DNA from 2 places in the Caballeronia sp. GAWG2-1 genome. Region 1 is predicted to be linked to the other one. Evidence: predicted binding sites of a transcription regulator. Region 1 holds the regulator's gene; the other holds the start of a gene.

Region 1 (4,419 bases):
GCCCGGCGGCGACTTGGCGAACGTGCTGGGTCGACTCATCAAGCGTGTTTGATGCGGTGGCTTACCGGCCATCGAATCACGCGCTCGTCGTCTCCCACCCAAACGCCATCCCCGCCAACCATCTCCGATACGCCACCGACATCCGGTCGCACTTCTGATGCAACTCCGCATCGAGCGCGAGCGGCAGCAGCTTCGGCCATTGCGACTCCACGATCGGCGTGTCCTGCAGCAGAATCTCCATGTTGAAGTCGTACAGCTCCTCGTCGCTGTGCGAAGTCTCGTCTTCGTGAATGGAAACGAGCCACGCGCGGGTCTCGGTCTGCGTCACGGGCGACGCCACCAGCATGATATGCAGTGCGCCCATTGCCCCCGACGCCATCTTCGTGAGCTTCGCAACCAGCGGCCGCTTCACGCGATAAACGTAATCCATCATCGCGCCGCCCTGCCCCGGTAAACCCGCCGGCTGCCAGAAACGGCACTGGCGCGCTTCGAGTCCGTCGGCGCTTTCCACGACTTCATAGTCCGGCACTTCGGTATGCGCATCCTCGCCGAGAATGCCCACGTGCACGAACGAAAAATGCGCCATGTCCAGGAAGTTTTCGACGACACGCGGCGCGGACGACTTCACCGTCTGCGGCGCAAGGTTGATGCGCCGTCCGCCCGGAATGGCGGCTTCGGGAAAGAAATCGAGCGCGTGCGCGGGCTCGCCGAAGCACATCCACACGACGCCGTATTTCTCCCCGGCGACGAACGCGGTGGCGCACGCGCGTTTCGAAGGCCGAAGCGACGGATTCGACGGAATCAGCACGCACTGACCAAGCGTGTCGTAGCGCCAGCCGTGATAGGGACACACGAGCTGATCGTTCGTCACCGCCCCCAGCGACAGTTGCGCGCCGCGATGCGGACAGTAGTCACGCCAGACATGCGCAACACCTTCGGCATCGCGCCATACGACGATGCGCTCATCCGCGACGATGAACGCTCGCGTCGAACCCGCCGGCACGTCATCGCCATTACACACCGCCAGCCATTCGCCAGCGAGAGAAAAGTCGTCGCTCATAGCACTGAAGCATCCGCAGAAAACGCCGTTAATCATCTGTCCGAGATGCGTTCTTACACGATTCACAGCAGCTTGGCAAAACGTTGCAAAATACCAGTCGTCGGAGACGAACATCGCGACGGGGCCGCAATAAGACAAAAGCGCGACAGCAAAGACACGCGCAAAAGACCATAACAGCAAGAAATCACCACCAGGGGTTCAGTATGGAGCAGGCGCATCAACCGGCACGCCGGGCCTATGCCTTCGCATGGTCCGGCAACCGGAATCCCGAACGCGAGCAAGCCATGCTGCGTATCGGGATGGGAGCGGCAGTTCTGCTGGCTTATGCGGTGTATGCGTGGCGGCACCCTTCGGCCAACGCGTCGCTGATCACGCGGTTGATCGCGCTCTACGTGTCCTACGGTGCAATCACACTATTGCTCGTCAGCCGGATGATGGCGCTGTCCAACGTCCGGCTCGTCATCACCACTATCCTCGATCAGGCGTTGCTCGGCGCCATGCTCTTTCTCTGCGGCACGCTCGCCTTGCCGCTGCTGTGGGTGGTGTTCTGGTTTCTGATCGGCTCGGGATGCCGCTACGGCAAGCGCACGCTCGCCATTTCGTGCGCGATGGCGCTCGTCGCGATCGTCGCGCTGGCGTTGTGGCAACCGTGGTGGGTGGCAAACCGCGCCGCCGCGCTCGGGCTCGCGCTGAGCGTGCTGGGCGCGTCGGTGTATCTGAGTGTGCTGGTCGACAGGCTTGGCAGCGCGAATCGCGTGCTGGCGCGGCAGGCATCGACAGACCCGCTCACGGGCCTCTATAACCGTTACGCGCTCGAACAAACCGTGAATCGCGCGATGTCCGCGCCCGAAGCCGCCGACGCGAATACCAGCGCACTGCTACTGATCGACCTCGACGGCTTCAAGGGCGTGAACGATACCTACGGTCACGCGGTCGGCGACGTGCTGTTGCAGTCGTTCGCGCAATTGCTTGCACGGCGCATGCGCAAGACCGACACCATCGCGCGGCTGGGCGGCGACGAGTTCGTCGTGCTCGCGCGCAACATGCGCGATCGCAGCGCGGTGCTCACGCTCACCGATGGCATCCATTCGGCGCTCGCCGACCTCACGCTGGTGCAGGAGCGGCCAGTGAGCGTATCGGCGAGTATCGGCGCCTGCTTGCTGTCGAGCGCGGCAGAAGCGCATGACGCCGATATCACCGCCGTGCTGAGAGCCGCGGATCGCGCGATGTATCGCGCAAAGAGTCTCGGCGAAGGCAAGACGGTGTTCGCCGAGGCGCGCGACTTCGAGATGCATTGAGCCCATCCGCGCGCATTCGAGCGCCTTTGCAAAGGCAAAAGCAAAAAGCGCGCGGCCCCGGTTCGGGGCTTCGCGCGCCTCTACAACTCGGAACTCAAGCCTCGACGCTAGTCCACGACTGTTCCCGCAGCTTCGCACGCAAACGCGCCACGGCCTGGCTATGCAACTGGCACACGCGCGACTCGCTCACTTCCATCACCGCGCCGATTTCGCGCAGGTTGAGGCCCTTCTCGTAGTACAAGCTCATGAGCAGCTTCTCGCGCTCCGGCAACTTGTCGATGGCTTCGATCAGCGCGCCGCGCAGACTGTCGTCCAGAAGCGCCGACAGCGGGTCCGAACGATCGACGCAGTAACGGTCGAGGAACGGCTCGTCGTCCGCCGAGCGGTCGAAGTCTTCGTAATAGATCAACTGGCTGCCGTGCAAGTCCTGCAGCATCGACTGATACTCGTCGAGCGGCATCTTCATGTGCTCGGCGACTTCGGTCTCGCTGGCCGAACGGCCAAGGTTCTGTTCCACCTTGTGTACCGCCGACTCCACTTCGCGCGATGTCTTGCGCATGCTGCGTGGCAACCAGTCGTTGGCGCGCAACTCGTCGAGCATGGCGCCGCGAATACGCTGACTTGCGTAGGTTTCGAACTGGGCGCCCTGATCTTCCTTGTAGCGGCTAGCCGCATCGAGGAGGCCAATCATGCCGGCCTGGATCAGATCGTCGAGATCGACGCTCGCCGGCATCTTGGCGACGAGCTGGAGTCCGAGGCGGCGAACGAGCGGCGCATATTTCGTAAGCACGTCGGACTGCGAGAGTTTGCCTTGGGCGTTATACATCCTGTTCACCTTTCAATATCACATCGACGCCGTGCTGCTCATTGCATGATCGGAAAACGCCGCCGCTCGGTGCGCCGCTTTCCGTCCGCTTTCACCAGACTCGCCAACCGGAATGTGCGCGTCGTACTGGCTCGCTTCGTCGCCGCGCGAAAACGGCGCGGGACGCATCGGCCAGTGCAGCAGCTCGGCTGCGATGTAGCGGTAGTCGCGCGCCGCGGCCGTAGCCGGAAACGCTTCCACCGCACACCGAGAGAGCTCCCTCGCCCGAGCGACGCGCGCATCCTCGGACACATACCCTGCCTGCACGAGCGAAACGGCCAGATAACGGCTCGCGACACCCGAGAGGTTGTCGAACGCGACCGCTGCATCGGCTGCGTCCTGCACGTGATTCATCAGCACGCGGAACTGGCCGATCGCGTGGGCGTAGTGCAAGCGCTTCATGCACGCATACGCCTCGGTGATCGCCGACGCGGCTACCCGCGTCACTATCAGAAAGTCATGCGCCTGCGCCGCGAGCGACGAGAGCGCGCCATTACGATCGAGTTGCGCATCGATCAGCACGATATCCGCGGGGCCGTCGAGCAGCGCGCGTGCTTGCGCCGCGTCGTGGCTGATACGTTCATCGCGCGGTGCGGCGATCAGCGAAAAACCCATCGGCGTGCGCACCGCGACATCCTGCAGTTCGCGACGGCCGGACATCACCGCCGAGAGCGCGCCCGCGCCATCCACACCCGCCATGCGGCTGACCGAGCCCGCGTTATGCCGCTCGTCGATGACGAGCACATCCTTGCCATGCACGGACAACGCCGCGCCGAGGTTCACTACCGCCGACGTGCAACCGATGCCCGCCGGTCCGCCCACTACAGCCACCACGCGAGAACTGGCGCGCGTCAGCAGCCTTCTCAGGCCTTCAGCCTGATCGAGCACGAACTTATCCAAAATGGACTCCATGCAGTTCGGTCGTGGCGCGTGCGGACAGTGCGGACAGAAGCGCCGGCACATCGTCGTCTTGCGGCACGAAAGGCGAGCCATCGCGCGGAATGCAGAACGCGCTCTTGATGAGGAAACGCTTGGTTGCGACGTACAAGTTCTCCGGCACCTTCTGACCGGTCGATACGTAATGCACCGGCAGCTTGTAGCGGATGACCGTATCGAGCACGCTGCCGAGGTTGGTCGCCTCGTCGAGCTTGGTCAGAATGCAGCCCGCGAGCGGCGGCTGGTCCGGCGCACTCTTG
Region 2 (4,419 bases), on a different contig from region 1:
AATTCACGCGCCGCGTGTCCGGCATCGTGCGCGTGAACGCGCTGGCAAGCTTCGCGTTGTGCTGGCTGCTGCCGCGTCTCGCCGACTTTCAGGCGCGCTTTCCCGATATCGACATCAGGTTGTCCACCACGTCGCGCAAGTTGCGGTATATCGGCGATGCCTTCGATATCGGCATACGCTCGGGTCACGAACAAGGCGCGGGCGTCGTATCGCGCTCGTTGATGGCCGATGTGCGCTTGCCGGTGTGCAGCCCCGCGCTGCTGCGTCAGCGTCCCATAGCAAGCGTCGCGGATCTGCGTCATCACGCGCTGCTGCATTCCGCCAGCACGCGCACGAGTTGGTCGTCGTGGCTCAAGCAGGCGGGCGCGGCGGACTTGCGCGCGGCCCGGCATGTCGAGTTCGAGCACACGTATCTTCAACTCGCTGCTGCAGCGGAGGGGCTCGGCGTGGCGCTCGCGTCGTTGCCGCTGATCGGACGCGATATCGCCGAAGGCCGACTCGTATGCCCGATCGCGGCGCCGGCGTGGCGCGCGCCCGATTACACACTGGTGATCAACGCAGACCGCGTCGGGGATGACGCCGTGGTTTCCTTCGAGAAGTGGATCATGGCGAGCGCGGGAGGTGCCGGAAGTTAAAGAAGCGCGTCCCATCGTCCGATATATTGAAGGCCGGCGCGCGATGGCAAGCGGTCGCTTCAAAGACCAACTTTTCAGACGAACGAAACATGATCAAAATTCACGAGGCGGGACAGCCGGCGAACGGCCCCGTTCGCTGCGGTGGCTGCAATAGCCCCGAAGTGGCGCAGATCGAAATGGCCTTTGCGTTTCAGCCTATCGTCGACGTGCAGTCGGGCAGTCCCTATGCCTACGAGGCGCTCGTACGCGGGCCGAATGGCGAATCGGCGGGTTCGGTGTTGTCGCAGGTCGACGACTCGAACCGTTATAACTTCGATCAGCGTTGCCGCACGACTGCAATCGAGCAGGCGGCAAGCATGGGGATGGACAGCTTTCTGTCGATCAACTTCATGCCGAACGCGGTTTATCAGCCTGCGGCATGCATTCGCAGTACCTTCGAGGCCGCCGAAAAACACGGCTTCCCGGTGAATAAGATCATCTTTGAAACCATCGAAGGTGAAAACATCATTAGCCGCTCGCATCTGGTGCAGATTTTCCGCGCGTATAAATCGTTCGGCTTTCAGACCGCGATCGACGATTTCGGCGCGGGTTATTCAGGGCTCACACTGCTCGCCGACTTTCAGCCGGACTTGATCAAGCTCGACATGGCATTGGTGCGCGACATCGACACCGACACCGTGCGTCAGCGGATCGTTGCCGGGGTCTTGAAGATTTGCAGTGATCTGGGAATTCGCGTGATCGCGGAAGGCATCGAGACGCAAGGCGAGCGCGATTTTCTGGAAGCAGCCGGCGTGAGCCTGATGCAAGGCTATTTGTTCGCCAAGCCCTCGTTCAAAGAGATGCCCGCGATTGCCAATGTGCGTTAATGCCGGGTGCAAAATGTTGAAAGCCGCGCTTGGGACGTTGCTAATCGTTTTGGCGGGATGCGCGGTGCCTGGTGCGCCGGCATCGCCGGAGAATAGCGTTGGAGCCGAAGGGTCGGCCACCCAAGCTCCGGCATCGACTGATCATTCAAATTCGGAGCGTGTCGAGGCGCCGCACAGAAATCCGAAGATGTATGGGCCGCCAGGCGAGTGATTGGTGTCGGGCTCGCTACGCGTCGGTCCGCTCGACTACGAATCTGCAGAATCGGCCATGCCATTTGAACGGGGCATTTGGTTTTGTCCCCCGACGCTTTGCGCTACGCCGTCCGCGCTCCATTCCCGCTCAACCACCCATCAACGCATCGTCGTCTTGAGCAAATCGCCTGCGGTGCTCAACATGCCGCTCGCAATCTTGCCCGAGTCGATCTTGTAGGTTCCATCACGCAGAGCCGCCTTGATCGATTCGACCTTCGCCGTGTCGATGTCCGCGCCGCCCGTGACTTGCATCGACGACAACGAGGACAACGTCACTTTCGAGCTGGTTGCGTTGGTCGCGCTGGTTTGCTGCACGCCGCCCGTAGCCTGCACATCGCGTTTGCTTGCTACGCGAAAGGTGTCGGATTGGAGTGCGGCGGGCGTGTTGTTCGATTCGATCTTCATGGCTTTGGCTCCTTGTCTGTTGAGTTCTTTAACGGATTGGGGCTTGAAATCTTTACCAAGCCCGGCGGCCTGCCGACACCCTCGCAACCTCGTCCAGCCCGCAAAGCCTTAGCCACTAAGCCTCCCGTGTATTTGCAACAAATTGAAACAAAGTGTGAGGAATCGCACATAGACCGGACCTGGCGTCCGTGAGGGGCAAGAAATTTCCGAAAGTACTAGACGACTGGTCTACTTCAAGCTAAAGTCCACCCATGCCTACCGCAAACACATCAGAAACCGTCGACGTCCGCGAAAACATTATTGCCGTTGGTCAACGGTTGATCGGCGCCAAAGGCTTTTCCGCCGTCGGCCTGAATGAGATTCTCACGGAAGCCGGCGTGCCGAAGGGCTCGTTCTATCATTATTTTGGCTCCAAGGATGCGTTCGGCGTGGCGCTCCTGGAAAGCTATTTCGAGGACTATCTGAACGACCTCGACCAGACGCTAGCGCAGCCCGGACTGAGCATGGCGCAGCGGCTGACGAACTACTGGAGCATCTGGCAAGAAACCCAGTCCTTCTTCGATTGCCAGGGCAAATGTCTCGCGGTCAAGCTCGGCGCCGAAGTGGCAGACATGTCGGAGGCCATGCGCGCCACGTTGAAGCGCGGCACGGCAGGGATCGTTCGCCGTCTTGCAAGTGCAATCGAAATCGGTGTGGCGGAAGGCTCGCTTTCGATCGAAAGTGATCCGCAAAGCGTTGCGCAGAGCTTGTATCAACTGTGGCTCGGCGCCAGCATCATGGTGAAGATTGTTCGCAACACGCAGCCGTTTGAAGTGGCGACGACGACAACGCAGCGGATCTTGCGACTTGCTCCCTGACGAAGCAGGGAGCAAGGTGCCAGCACTTCCTTAGAGGTGCTCTTTTTGAAGCATTTACTAGACGACTGGTCTACTAACCCCATCAACCTTCTTTACGGTTTCGCCTTATTCACCCACGGAGATGCAACATGAAAGTGCTCATGGTTCTGACCTCGCATGACCAACTCGGCAACACGGGCCGCAAGACGGGTTTCTGGCTCGAAGAGCTGGCCGCACCCTACTACGCCTTCAAGGATGCGGGCGCGGAAATCGTGCTGGCATCGCCTAAAGGTGGTCAGCCGCCGCTCGACCCGAAGAGCAACGAGCCGGCCAATCAGACCGAGATGACACATCGTTTCGAAGCCGATTCGCAGGCTACCGCGCAGCTTGCCAGCACGGTAAAGCTCGATCTCGTCTCGCAAGCCGATTTCGATACCGTGTTTTATCCGGGCGGTCATGGTCCGCTCTGGGACCTGGCCGAAGACAAAAACTCGATCGCCCTGATCGAAGCCTTCTTGGCCGCTGGCAAGCCTGTCGCGCTGGTCTGCCACGCACCTGGCGTGCTGCGCCATGTCCGCACGCCGGAGGGCGCACCGCTTGTCGAAGGCAAACGAGTCACGGGCTTCACCAACTCCGAGGAAGCCGCGGTCGGACTGACCGATGTCGTGCCGTTCCTCGTTGAAGACGAACTCAAGGCGAAGGGCGGCATCTATTCGAAGCTCGAAGACTGGGCACCTTATGTCGTCACCGATGGCCTTTTGATTACCGGGCAGAACCCGGCTTCATCGTCGTCCGCTGCGGCGACGTTGATGAAGCACCCGGCGCTCGCGCAATAACCGACGTTGACGTTACCGGCGCGCGCGGCCATTGGGCGGCCGCGCGCCATGGAACCCACGCTCGTGCCAGGACTTGCGATGCATAGGCAAATCGCCGGGCGCGTGAGCTCGTCGATCCCACATCACGAAACCAGCCCGCGTGTCGTGAGAAATCCTGCTGCGTGGCAGCATGCACGCGTTGCACATAGCCCCGGTGCGTTTCTCATCGCGGAATTTTCTCTCCAACCCTCTGATTCAACGCGCAAATTTAGCCGTCATTTTCCTCGATGCAGCGCCACGCTTAAGGGCTACGCTCTTATATAAGAGGCAGCCGCAGTCACGGCGCTTGCCCGACGCTTCCTACAACGCCGGAGTCATCATGATGCAAATCTACGTTGAACCCTTGCCCAAGGGCCGATGGGGCCCGATCGATGGATACACACTCGAGTATCCCGACGGCACGAAGATCACCGAGCAGGTGTTCAGTTCGGAAAAGCTCGCGGTCAGCGAAATCAGGCTGCGCGGCTATACGCCCTTGCTGGCGAAGGTGCGTATCACGGACAAGGGCGAGCCGGAGCACTGGGAAAGCGTCGAGTGACGCATCGTCGAT

The links. The regulator FliA, encoded in region 1, starts transcription of late flagellar genes. The targets are predictions, from matches to a motif close to CTAAAGTTTNNNNNNNNNNNGCCGNTA.
Region 2: a site for FliA is predicted at 2,188-2,214, ahead of flgM (flagellar biosynthesis anti-sigma factor FlgM). Genes of this name have one in related genera too.

The regions. Positions count from the first base shown of each region.
Region 1 covers NZ_JALQDD010000022.1:74,330-78,748, forward strand. Annotated here, with positions in the region: gene NCR98_RS13350 (arylamine N-acetyltransferase family protein) at 1-52, shown strand, start outside; gene NCR98_RS13355 (Rieske 2Fe-2S domain-containing protein) at 77-1,060, opposite strand; gene NCR98_RS13360 (GGDEF domain-containing protein) at 1,264-2,358, shown strand; gene NCR98_RS13365 (RNA polymerase sigma factor FliA) at 2,453-3,184, opposite strand; gene NCR98_RS13370 (MinD/ParA family ATP-binding protein) at 3,203-4,123, opposite strand; gene flhF (flagellar biosynthesis GTPase FlhF) at 4,116-4,419, opposite strand, start outside.
Region 2 covers NZ_JALQDD010000040.1:188,251-192,669, forward strand. Annotated here, with positions in the region: gene gcvA (transcriptional regulator GcvA) at 1-635, shown strand, start outside; gene NCR98_RS27850 (EAL domain-containing protein) at 725-1,501, shown strand; gene flgM (flagellar biosynthesis anti-sigma factor FlgM) at 1,853-2,158, opposite strand; gene NCR98_RS27860 (TetR/AcrR family transcriptional regulator) at 2,410-3,015, shown strand; gene NCR98_RS27865 (type 1 glutamine amidotransferase domain-containing protein) at 3,144-3,830, shown strand; gene NCR98_RS27870 (hypothetical protein) at 4,189-4,407, shown strand.